2 regions of the Kitasatospora sp. NPDC048365 genome follow, and region 1 is predicted to be linked to the other one. Evidence: riboswitches for the same ligand, from Rfam matches in the RefSeq annotation. Region 1 holds a riboswitch; the other holds the start of a gene.
What was found. Region 1 has a riboswitch for ZMP and ZTP ahead of ACGFX4_RS13715 (phosphoribosylaminoimidazolecarboxamide formyltransferase). Riboswitches for the same ligand answer to the same signal wherever they lie in the genome.

Region 2: it holds a riboswitch for ZMP and ZTP, as region 1 does, so the genes downstream of both, ACGFX4_RS12190 (bifunctional 5,10-methylenetetrahydrofolate dehydrogenase/5,10-methenyltetrahydrofolate cyclohydrolase) here and ACGFX4_RS13715 (phosphoribosylaminoimidazolecarboxamide formyltransferase) in region 1, are expected to answer to the same signal.

Annotation. Positions count from the first base shown of each region.
Region 1 covers NZ_JBICYJ010000011.1:53,825-60,455, reverse strand. Annotated here, with positions in the region: gene ACGFX4_RS13735 (MerR family transcriptional regulator) at 1-282, opposite strand, end outside; gene ACGFX4_RS13730 (isopenicillin N synthase family dioxygenase) at 437-1,453, opposite strand; gene ACGFX4_RS13725 (AMP-binding protein) at 1,734-2,654, opposite strand; gene ACGFX4_RS13720 (oxygenase MpaB family protein) at 2,718-3,620, opposite strand; ZMP/ZTP riboswitch at 3,699-3,784, shown strand; gene ACGFX4_RS13715 (phosphoribosylaminoimidazolecarboxamide formyltransferase) at 3,816-4,985, shown strand; gene ACGFX4_RS13710 (SMI1/KNR4 family protein) at 5,048-6,631, shown strand, end outside; gene ACGFX4_RS13705 (PP2C family protein-serine/threonine phosphatase) at 6,570-6,631, opposite strand, start outside.
Region 2 covers NZ_JBICYJ010000009.1:227,043-232,524, forward strand. Annotated here, with positions in the region: gene ACGFX4_RS12180 (DNA-formamidopyrimidine glycosylase family protein) at 1-672, opposite strand, end outside; gene ACGFX4_RS12185 (alpha/beta fold hydrolase) at 751-1,518, shown strand; ZMP/ZTP riboswitch at 1,573-1,661, shown strand; gene ACGFX4_RS12190 (bifunctional 5,10-methylenetetrahydrofolate dehydrogenase/5,10-methenyltetrahydrofolate cyclohydrolase) at 1,712-2,563, shown strand; gene ACGFX4_RS12195 (GNAT family N-acetyltransferase) at 2,630-3,232, shown strand; gene ACGFX4_RS12200 (M6 family metalloprotease domain-containing protein) at 3,393-5,267, shown strand; gene ACGFX4_RS12205 (hypothetical protein) at 5,264-5,482, shown strand, end outside.

The DNA.
Region 1 (6,631 bases):
GGCCACCAGGGCGCGGTGGATCGCCAGGTCGAGGGAGTTGATGTCGGCCGGGAGCTGGGCCAGGTAGCGCTCGATCGCGGCGAGCGTGAGGCCCTGGCGCTGCAGCTCCTCGATCAGCTCCAGCCGGCCCAGGTGCTCGGGGCCGTAGAGGCCGACCCGGCGCGGGCCGAGCTCGGGCGGGGGCAGCAGGCCCTTGGTGGCGTAGAAGCGCAGCGTCCGCACGGTCACCCCGGCCCGGGCGGCCAGTTCGTCGACGGTCAGCCGGGTCGGCGCCTCGTTCAAATGCCCAACTCCCCGTGCCCGAACGCCCGAACCTTGGTGCAGCAGTCTTGCTGTGACAGCGTCAGTGTGACACCGTCGCAGTGCGGCAGTCCACTCCCAGACCGGCCGTCCCGGACCGGGGAGAGCGCCCGGGACGGCCGCCTGGGCGGCGGGGTCAGAGCGGCAGCAGTTCCGCGTGGTGCCGCCGGGTCACCTCGGGGTGGGCGCGCAGGTAGCCCTTGAGCTCGTTGCGGCCGAACTCGGCGTACAGCGGGTTGGCCGGGTCGGCGGTGGCGCCGGGCGCGTGGTGGGCGTGCGGGAATTCCAGCGGCTCGATGTGCGCGTCCAGGCGCGGGTTGTAGAAGAACGGCACCGAGAAGCGCTCGCGGGCCCCGGGCGGGCTGATCACCCGGTGGCTGGTGGCCTTCAGGTAGCCGTCGGTGGCGACCTCCAACAGCTCGCCCAGGTTGACCACGAAGGCGCCCTCCATCGGCGGCACGTCCAGGAACGAGCCGTCCGGGCGGGCCACCTGCAGGCCGCCCACGGTGTCCTGCAGCAGCAGGGTGATGAAGCCGTAGTCCTTGTGGGTGCCCACGCCCTGCCCGGCGCCGTCCGGTGCGGTGCCCGGGTAGCGGACCAGCTTCAGCCGCAGGTGCGGGTGCCCGGCGAAGGCCTCGTCGTAGAAGTCCGGGTCGGCGCCGATCGAGGCCAGCAGCTCGTGCAGCAGCCGGTCGGCGACCGCGCTCAGCCGGTCGATCCAGTTCAGTGCGGCGGCGCGCAGCTCGGGCAGCGCCGCGGGCCACTGGTTGGGGCCCTCCAGCCACCAGTACGGGGGCTCGCCGGGGCCGGGGACGTGCGGCGGCCGCTCGGCGCCGATGTCCAGCTGGTCGCGCCAGTCCTGGCTGCCGCCGGTGCGCTCGTCGCCGGTCCTGGTGTAGCCGCGGAAGTGCGGGGAGTTCAGGTTGCTCACCGCCAGCCGGTCGGCCTCGGGGAGCTCGAAGAAGGCGCGCATCGCGTCGGTGAGGGCGGTGGTCTCCGCCTTGGTGACGCCGTGGCCGGTCAGCTGGAAGAAGCCGACATCGGTGGCGGCGGCCCGCAGGGCGTCGTGCAGGCGGGTCCGGTCCTCGGGGGTGCCGTCGGCGAGCGACAGGTCGATCACGGGGAGGCCGGTGGAACGGGACTGCTGCGTCATGGGTGACATCCGCGAAGGTCGGTGCCCCGGCGGAGCCCGGCGGTCGCCGGGGTCGCTGCCGCAGCCGCCGCCGGGTCGGGCGGTCGGGCGGAGCCGGGGAGCAGGGTGTGTGCCCACAGGAGAGGGGCGGGGAAGGGAAGGAACGAGGTCAGCCGGAGCGTCGACAGGACATGCTCGTGACGCGGAGCAGGTCCACGTGGCGACGGCTGACGAGTATGAGCACGTCACCAGAGTAGAGGACCGTCCCGGGGGCGGGCGAACACCCGTCCGGCCGCCCCGGTCACCGGGCGAGGGCCCGGGCGGCCAGGTCCCGCAGCTCGGTCTTGCGGACCTTGCCGCCGGCCGTCAGCGGGAAGCCCGGCACCACCCGCAGGTACCGGGGCGTCTTGTCGTGCGCGAGCCGGCCCCGGCAGAACGCGGCCGGCTCCTCGATGTCCAGCGCGGCGGCCGGGTCGCGGAGCACCACGAAGGCGCAGACCTCCTCGCCGAGGTGCTCGTCCGGTACCCCGACGACCTGCACGTCCGCGATCGCCGGGTGGGTGTGCAGGAACTCCTCGACCTCCCGCGGGTAGACGTTCTCGCCGCCGCGGATGATCACGTCCTTGATCCGGCCGACCACCGCCAAATAACCGTCGGAGCGCATCACCGCCAGGTCGCCGGTGTGCATCCAGCCGTCCGGGTCCACCGCCTCGGCGGTGCGCTCCGGCTCCTCCAGCAGCCGGTGCCGGCCCGGTTCGCCGATCCACACCGCCTCGCGCAGCGCCGGGCAGTCGGTCGCGGCCTCGGCGGCCATCGCGCGGTGGTCGCCGTCCCGGTACGAGGGCTGCGCCACCAGCACCGAGACGCCCGCCCGGCGCAGCACGTACGCCGGCTCCCGGGTGCGGTACGCCGGGTCGACGCTGACCAGGACGGCCCCGAGCCGGGCCGTCGCGTACTGGGTGAGCACCCACTCCGGGCAGTTCGCCGCCCAGACGGCGACCCGGTCGCCCGGCCGCACCACGAGCGCCCGCAGGCCGCGGGCCGGCCGGTCCACGTCGGCGGCCGGCGCGGACCAGGTCCAGCGCCGCCCGGTCTCCACGTCGACCAGCGCCTCCCGGTCGGGGAAGGCCAGGGCGGTGCGGTCCAGCCGGGCGCGGATCGTCTCGGCCGGCGGCGCGGGCTCGTCGTCGCCGTGCTCCTCGGACAGCTGCTGCTCGGCCACCGCCACCGCCTCCACTCGGATCCGCGTCGCGCCCGACCAGGCTTGGCCAAGTGCGACGGATCGTCAAGAGTGCGCGCCGGGCGGGTCCTCGGCCTGCGCGTGCGGGAACGGGCAGCCACCCGGACGGCCGTCCTCGAAGGTGCCCAGCTCACTGATCCGGTAGCCGTTCGGGTAGCCGCGCACCTGCCGCCCGTCCCGGGCCAGGCTGGGCCGGCGGCGCGGCGGCAGCAGCCGCACGAACCGCCCGCGCAGCCGCATCCCCGCGCGCGCCGCGAAGCGCAGCGCCGCGGGCGGGCGCGGGTAGCCGAACGCCTCCCGCAGCGGGTCGTCCAGCAGGCACAGCGAGGCGTACCGCATCGCCGCGCCGAGCGGCCGCGGGTACCAGCTCGCGGTCAGGTCCAGGGTGGCGTCCGAGACGTCCCGCCCGCCCCGGTCGAAGGCGAAGTGGGCCCGCTCGTAGCCGTCCAGCAGCCGCTCGAACTCCTGGTACGTCTCCGGGACGTCGCGCAGCCCCATCCGGCGCCCCAGCTCCCGGTAGTAGTTGACCGAGGCCCGCACCTCGACGGGGGAGTACGGGCGCCAGCCGAACTCGTCCAGCCAGCGCTTGGGCACCACCACGAAGGTGGACAGCACGTAGACGAAGTCCTCGTTCGTGATCTCGTACCGGCGGTGCATCCGGTTCATCCGGCGCACCGCCTCCCGGCCCTGCTCGGAGTCGAAGCCGTGCTCGACCACCGCCTCCAGGATCAGCACCGTGTCGTCGTACCGCTTCTGGGTGCGCGCGGTGAACTCGCCGGTCTGCGCCAGCAGTCGGCCGATCGACGGCACCGCGTAGGTGCGGTACAGCGCGAAGCCGAGCGCCTGCGTGGTGTCCCACGGGAACTCGTACTGGCTGCTGATCCGGTAGATCTCGGTGTACTCGGTCTCCGGATCGAGCTGCCGGATCCGCTCCAGGTGACGAGCCATCACCAGCCCCCTCTGCTGCGCGCGGCCGCCCCGGGCGGACGGCCGCAGCGACTGTACCGGCGCCGGGCGCTGTACGCTGGCCGCGGCCGCGACTGGCGAAGGTGGACCACCACCGGGGAACGGCCGTGACACCGACGCGAGCGCCGACCGCCTGGGCGCCTCCGTCAGCGACCCACCGCTGAGGAGGCCCGGCCCGTGAACCCCCCGTCCACCGCCATACCGCTGCGCCACGGCACCAACCCGCACCAGCGCGCGTCCCACGCCGTCCCGGTCGCCGAGGACCGGATGCCGATCCGGGTGCTGAACGGCGAACCCTCGTACATCAACCTGCTGGACGCCCTCAACGCCTGGCAGCTCGTCCAGGAGGCCGCCCGCACCCTCGGCCGGCCCGCCGCCGCGTCCTTCAAGCACGTCTCACCCGCCGGCGCCGCCCTCGCCGGCCCCCTCGACGCGGTCACCGCCGAGCTGCACGGCCTCACCGGCACCGCCACCGGCCCGCTCGCCTCCGCCTACCTGCGCGCCCGCGACGCCGACCCCAAGTCCTCCTACGGCGACCTCGCGGCCGTCTCCCACCCCGTCGACGCCGAACTCGCCGAACTGCTCGGCGGACTCGTCTGCGACGGTATCGTCGCCCCCGGCTACGAACCCGGCACCGCCGCGCGGCTCGCCCGCAAGAAGAACGGCCGCTTCCTGGTCGTCGAGGCCGACCCCGACTACACCCCGCCGGTCTGGGAGGCCCGCGAGGTGCACGGCCTGCGCCTCACCCAGGAGCGCGACCGCACCCCCGTCACCGCCGAGCTGCTCGACGGACCCGACCTCCCCCCGCAGGCCCTGGAGGACGTCCTGCTCGGCCTGGTCACCTTGCGCTACACCCAGTCCAACTCGGTCTGCTACGTCCGCGGCGGCCAGACCCTCGGCATCGGTGCCGGCCAGCAGTCCCGGGTCGACTGCACCCGCCTCGCCGGCGCCAAGACCGACACCTGGTGGCTGCGCCGCCACCCCGCCGTCCGCGCCCTCGCCTTCCGCCCCGAGGTCCGCCGCCAGGAACGCATCAACTGGCGGATCCGCCACCTCGAAGGCGACCTCACCCCCGACGAGCACACCCGCCTCGCCGCCGCCCTCACCGCTCCCGCCGGCGAACTCACCGCCGCCGACCGCCGCGCCTGGCTCGCCCGGCTCACCGGCGTCGCCTTCGTCTCCGACGGCGCCCTGCCCTTCCGCGACAACGTCGACCACGCCCACCGCCGCGGCGTCACCACCATCGCCGAACCCGGCGGCTCCGTCCGCTCCGCCGAGGTCGCCGCCGCCTGCGCGGACCTCGGCATCACCCTCACCCGCACCTCCCTGCGCCTCTTCCACCACTGAGCGCGGCGCTGTCACCGGCGGCTGGGATGATCACCCCCGGTCGACCGGAGAGGAACGAGGACATGCTGGAGGACAGGGCGCGGCGGCTCGCCGCGAAGATCCTGGCGCACGCACCCGAGGGCTGGACGGGCGCGGTGCTGACGGCCACCGCGAACGCGGGCAGCATCGGCTGCGCCGGCGGCTACGAGCGGCCCGGCGCGGCCTTCCGGAACCCCACCCTGCCGAACACCTTCGACGAGCTGCGCCTGCTCGCCGCCGACGTACGGGCGGCCCGGGGCTGGCAGGAGATCTGCCTGGAGATCACCTGCCGGCCCTCCGGCGAGTACCGCCTGACCGTCTGCGAGGACACGCTCACCACCGACCCCAACCCCGACGGCGGCGCGCTGCTCGTGCTGGACCCCGACTTCCGGCCGCCGCAGCCCGGAGCGGCCCCAGGCGGCAGTACGGTCGCGCCCGCGGGCGACCCCGACCTGGCCGTCGCCCGCCTCCGGGAGTACGTGCGGCAGCGCGCCGGCCTCCTCGACGAGCCGGGCGAACTGCCGCCGCCGGCCACCGAGGCGGCCGTCGCGGAGACCGAGCGCCTGCTCGGCACGACGCTGCCCGCCGACCTCCGCGCGCTCTACCGGATCGCCGACGGCGACGGGGGCGGGTACCTCTTCGACACCTACGGCTGGATGCCGGTGGCGAGCCTGCCGGACGCCCACCGGTGGGTCCGGCAGGCGCCCTGGTTCGGCTGGGAACTCGGCTGGCACGCCGTGGTGCTCGACGCAGACCCGGCCGACACCGTACGGCGCTGCGGCGGACACCCCGGCTGGATCCCGTTCGCCACCGGCGAGGACGGCAACTACCTCGCCGTCGACCTCGCCCCCGCCCGCGACGGCCGCCCCGGCCAGATCGTCCGGGTCGGCCGCGACTTCGACGGCGGCCCCGCGTACGTCGCCGAGTCGCTCACCGCCCTGCTCGGCGAACAGCTGGAACTGCTGGCCGCCGGCGCCTACGACATCGACGACGACTTCCTCGACCTGCGCCTGCCGCCGCGCCGCCGCGGCCCCCGGGAGCTGATCGGCAGCACCCCGGACCAGGTGGAGCCCACCCACCAGGCCGTCCACCTCAACGACGCCCCCTCCCCGGTGGACCTGCGCCCCTTCACCGCCGCGCCCGCGCTGCGACGGCTCCGCCTCAACCGCTGCTCCACCACCGACCTCGCCCCGCTCCGCGAGCTGCCCGTCGAGGACCTGCGCGTCCACCTCGCGGACGGCGACCTCGACCCGCTCGCCGGGCACCCGCACCTGGCGGCCCTGGAGCTCGGCTCCACCGTCCCGGTCGACCTCGCCCCGCTGCGCACCGTCCCGCACCTGCACGGCCTCGACCTGGCCGCCGCCGTCGTCCCGGACCTCGGCGTCCTCGCCGAGCTGCCCGGCCTGCGCTACCTCTCGCTCGAACGGAAGCAGTGGGCCGAACTGATCGACGGCGGACGGGTGCCCGGCACGCTCGCCGCCGCCCGCCTGGCCGGCGGGGACGTGACGCTCGACGAGGCGCTCGACTGGGCCGCGCGCCTCGGCCACGACACCGGAGCCCTGCGCGTCACGGGCACGGCCGATCCGGACGGGCCGGGCGGCCCGCGGGGACGGTCAGCAGCAGGGCGG
Region 2 (5,482 bases), on a different contig from region 1:
GTAGACCCAGTGCGTGCGGCCGGGGCGGAGGTCGCCGGTGGTGATGTGGCCGTGGCGCATCCGGTTGAAGTCGAGGAGTTGGTGGGCGCGGGCCACCAGGCGGGGCAGGACGGTGAGGTCGCCGACCGGGGTCCACGGGGTGACGGCGGCGAGGAAGCAGAGCTCGTTGGCGTACACGTTGCCGATGCCGGCGAGGTTGCGCTGGTCGAGGAGGGCCTCGCCGAGCGGCCGCGCGGGGTCGGCGGCGAGCCGGCGGCAGGCCTCGTCGGCATCCCAGTCGGCGCCGAGCAGGTCGGGTCCGAGGTGGCCGACGACGCCGGACTCGTCGGCGGTGCGCAGCAGTTCGACGACGGGCAGCCGGTAGCCGACGGCGGTGTGCTCCTCGGTGGCGAGGACGGCGCGGATCTGGAAGGCCGGGCCGCCGCTCCACTTCTCCCCCGCGCGGAACACCTGCCAGCGCCCGTCCATCCGCAGGTGGGTGTGGAGGGTCAGCCCGCCGTCGAACCGGGTCAGCAGGTGCTTGCCGCGCGGGACGGTCTCCAGCACCAGCCGTCCGGCGAGGTCGGCGGTGGCGTGTGCGGGCACCCGCAGGTCGGCGGCGGTCAGCACCCGCCCGGCCAGCACCTCGTGCAGCCGCGCGGCCACCTGGTACACGCTGTCACCCTCGGGCACGCCCCCATCATGCCCCGGCGGCCGGACACACGGGGATATTCGACGGACGGTCGGGGATCGGTCGTTTAAGGTGCGTCGGTGACTCTTTCTCATGACGTGGCTGGTCAGGGCCCTGCGATTGTGCTGCTCCACTCCTCGGTGTGCGACCGGAGGATGTGGGAGCCGCAGTGGGCGGCGTTGGTGGATGCCGGGTACCGGGTGGTGCGGTGCGACTTCCGCGGGTTCGGCGAGACGCCGATGCCGGACGGGCCGTACGCCGAGCACGAGGACGTGGCCGACCTGCTGGACGGGCTCGGGATCGAGCGGGCCGCGGTGGTCGGCTCCTCGTACGGCGGGCGGATCGCGCTGAACCTGGCCGCGCTGCGGCCCGAGCGGGTGGCGGCGCTGGCGCTGCTGTGCCCGGCGGTGCCGGGGCACGAGCCGAGCGCGAAGCTGCGCGAGTTCGGCGCCCGGGAGGACGAGCTGCTGGAGGCCGGTGACGTCGCGGGCGCGGTGGAGCTGAACCTGGAGACGTGGCTCGGCCCGGAGGTGGACGGGGAGACCCGCGAGCTGGTGCGCACCATGCAGCGGCACTCCTTCGACGTGCAGCTGGCCGGCCCGCAGGACGTCGGCCCGACCCGGCCCGAGGTGGACCTGGCGGACGTGCAGGCCCCGGCCCTGGTGGTCGGCGGCGCGTTCGACCACCCGGACTTCGTGGAGATCGCGCGCGAGCTGCCGGGCCGGCTCGGCGGCGGGAGCCGGCCCGTGCTGCTGGACTGGGCGGGCCACCTGCCGAGCCTGGAGCGCCCGGCGGAGGTCACCGAGCTGCTCCTGGCGTACCTGGCGGAGGCCCACCCGGCGCGGTGAGCGTCGGCGCACCCGGCGCAGGCCCACCCGGCGCGGTGAGCGTTGGGTAAGGTGGGCACGGGCCGTGACTGGCGCTGAGGTGGGCCACCACCGGGGAGCGGCCCGGCGGAGCCACGCCGTTGCCGCGCGCCTGGGCGATCCACGTCGACCAGGGAGTCCGCCCGTGTCCACGCACCCCACCACCGCCCGCCTGATGGACGGCACCGCGCGCGCCGCCGAGCTGACGGCCCGTACGGCCGCCGGCGCCGCCGAACTGACCCGCCGCACCGGGACGGCCCCGTGCCTGGCCACCGTGCTGGTGGGCGAGGACCCGGCGTCGGTCACCTACGTACGGATGAAGGCCCGCCGCTGCGAGCTCAACGGGATCCGCTCCCGGCAGGTCGTCCTTCCGGCCGACATCAGCACCGACCGGCTGGTGGAGGTGGTGTCCGGCCTGTCGGCCGATCCGGGGGTGCACGGCATCCTGCTGCAGCACCCGGTGGGCGCGCACATCGACGAGCGCGCCGCGTTCGAGGCGATTGCGCCCGGCAAGGACGTCGACGGCGTGACCATGCACTCCTTCGCCGCGATGGGCTTCGGCCTGCCCGGGTTCGTCTCCTGCACACCGGGCGGCATCATGCGCCTGCTCGACGCGTACGGCGTCGACCCGGCGGGGCGGCACGCCGTGGTGGTCGGCCGCTCGGCGATCCTCGGCCGGCCCGCCGGGATGCTGCTGCTCGCCCGCGACGCCACCGTGACGTACTGCCACTCGCGGACGGTCGACCTGCCGGCCCGGGTCGCCGAGGCGGACATCGTGGTGGCGGCGGTCGGGCGGCCCGAGTTGATCCGCGGCGAGTGGATCAAGCCGGGCGCAGTGGTGGTGGACGCGGGCTACAACCCGGGCAACGTCGGCGACGTGGACTTCGCCGGCGCCTCGGCCCGCGCGTCGCTGATCACGCCGGTGCCGGGCGGGGTCGGGCCGATGACCATCGCGGTGCTGCTGGAGCAGACGGTCCTGGCCGCGGCCGCGCAGCTCGGCGAGGACCCGGCGACCCTCGGCCTCTGAGCGGCCCGCGCGGGGCGGTGGGTGCGCGGGGCAGTGGGCGGGCGGGGCGGTGAGTAGGGTGGGGCCGTGATCAGGCTTGAGCGGTTGCGGGCGGACCACGCCGACGCGGTGCTCCGTTTCGAGCGGGAGAACCGGGAGTTCTTCGCGCGGAGCGTGCCGGACCGCGGCGACGCGTACTTCGCGGAGTTCGCGGCCCGGCACCTGATGCTGCTCGCCGAGCAGGACGCCGGGATCTGCCACTTCCACCTCGTCCTGGACGGGCAGGGCGTGCTGCTGGGCCGGGTGAACCTGGTGGACGTCGAGCACGGCTCGGCGGAACTCGGCTACCGGGTCGGCGAGTCCGCGGCCGGCCGGGGCGTGGCCACGGCGGCGGTCCGCGCGGTCTGCGCGCTGGCCGCCGGGCCGTACGGCCTGACCGAGCTCACCGCGATGGCCTCGCTCGACAACCCGGCCTCGCTCGCCGTCCTGCACCGCACGGGCTTCACCGCGACCGGCGAGACGGTGATCGGCGAGAAGCCCGCCCGCTGCTTCCGCCGCCCCCTCGATGCCACCGAGCACCCGACCGGGCACCCGGCCGAGCACCCGACCGGGCACCCGGCCGATCACCCGGCCGATCACCCGGCCGATCACCCGGCCGATCACCCGGCCGAGCGTCCCGCGACGGGCTGATCGGCGGCGGGCGGCGGCTCCGCCAAGTGCCGTGCGCACAGAGGAAGATCACCAAGGATCGAGCACGCACGAGCGCCCGGCGCGCCTGTCGACGCACAGGCACGACGTCACTACGATCTGTTAGCGGGGTCGTCGCCGAACGCTGTCCGAGGGAGTCGCCATGCCCGAACAGGTCTCGCAGCACCACACCACCACCCGCGCCGTCTGGTCGGACTTCTGCGCGGTGGCGCCCAGCCCGGAGCTGCGGCAGAAACTTCAGGAGCAGCTGGAGCGGGCCCGGTCGGGCGCCGACGAACTGGCGTCGCAGCTGGGGGTGTCGCGCGGTCCGCGGCAGCTCGGCTTCGACGACGGCACGATCTTCCCGCCGGACGAGTTCCCGCTGGGCACGCCGTACGCGACCATCCAGGCCGCCGCGGCGGAGCGGGCTCCGCTGCGCGGCACGGTGCGGGTGGTCGTGGTGCTGGCGGACTTCTCGGACAAGGCGATGACGGCGACCCGGGAGCACTTCGAGGAGCTGTTCTTCTCGCTCGGGGCGCTGCCGCACGGCAGCGTCCGGGAGTACTACCGCGAGGTGACGCACGGCCTGGTGGACATCGTCGGCGAGGTGGTCGGCCCGCTGCGGCTGCCGCAGACCCTCGCCTGGTACGCCAACGGCAACTTCGGCATCGGCCGGCCGACCGGCGAGGCGCGGGCCAACGTGATGGCCCGGGACGCCGCGCAGGCGGCGGACCCGGCGGTGGACTTCGGCCCGTACGACAACGACGGCAACGGCTACGTGGACGCGTTCATCGTGGTGCACGCCGGGTCGGGCGGCGAGGCGAGCGGCAACTCGGGCGACATCTGGTCGCACAAGTGGACGCTGCCGGCGGAGCTGAACGCGGACGGCACCAAGATCTTCGCCTACCTGACCATCCCGGAGGACGCCAAGATCGGCGTCTGCGCGCACGAGCTGGGGCACCTGCTCTTCGGCTTCCCCGACCTGTACGACATCGACGGCACCTCGGAGGGCGTCGGCAACTGGTGCCTGATGGGCGCCGGTTCGTGGGGCGGGGGCGGTGACATCCCGGTGCACCCGTCCGCGTGGTGCAAGGTGAACCAGGGCTGGGCCTCGGCGACCGCGGTGACCAGCGGCGGGACGGTGTCGTTCGAGGACGTGAAGTCCAGCCACACGGTGCACCGGCTGTGGAAGGACGGCGGCGGGGGCAGCGAGTACTTCCTGGTGGAGAACCGGCAGCAGACCGGCTACGACCAGTCGCTGCCCGGCTCGGGCCTGCTGATCTGGCACATCGACGACGCCAAGCCGACCAACAGCGACGAGAACCACTACAAGGTGGGTCTGCTGCAGGCGGACGCCCGGCGCGACCTGGAGCTCGCCGGCAACCGCGGCGACGGCGGCGACCCGTACCCGGGCAGCGCCGGCAACACCGCGATCAGCGGCTCCACCACGCCGAGCACCAAGTCCTACGCGGGCGCCGACACCTGCGTGTCGCTCTCCGCGATCTCCGCGCCGGGCCTGACCATGACGGCAACCGTCTCGGTCTCCTGCGGCAAGCCGCTGGCGAAGGAGTTCAAGGACGGCGGCAAGGAGCTGAAGGACACCACCAAGGAGCGCAAGGACGGCCTGAAGGACCTCAAGGAGGTGCGGAAGGAGCTCCACAAGGAGCTGAAGGAGCCGTTCAAGGAGCGCAAGGACATCAAGGACCGCACCGAGACCAAGCCCTTCGACCGGCCCGGCCGGCCGCCGGTCCGCGCGGCCGGCGAGGACTCGGTGGCCGCCGCCCTGGCCGAGCTGCAGGCCCGGCTGGAGGCGGTCGAGGAGGTGCTGGCCGGCCAGTACGGCCCGGATGGCGGCGACACCGGCGGCGAGGCCGGCGACGGCGGCACGGGCGGCGGTGAGCCGTTCATCGGCTCCTCGCTCCGCCCGGACCTGGCCGGCGGCCCGGCGTACGACGACGGCACGGCCGAGCTCCGCCGGGCGATGGCGGAGGGCGACGCCCACGCCAAGCGCGCCTTCGACACCCTGCCGCCGCAGTGACCGGCGCGGTCGCCGTCCTGGCCGGGCCCGGGGACGCGGGTGCCGAGGCGGTCGCCGGCGCGCTCGCGGCCCGCCTGGGCGGCGACCGCGTGCACCGGCTCACCCCGGCCCGGCTCGCCCGGGCACGGTGGAGCCACCGGGTCGGCCCGGACGGCCGGGCCCGCACCCGGATCTCGCTGCCCGACGGGACGGTCCTGGACTCCGCCGAGCCCGGC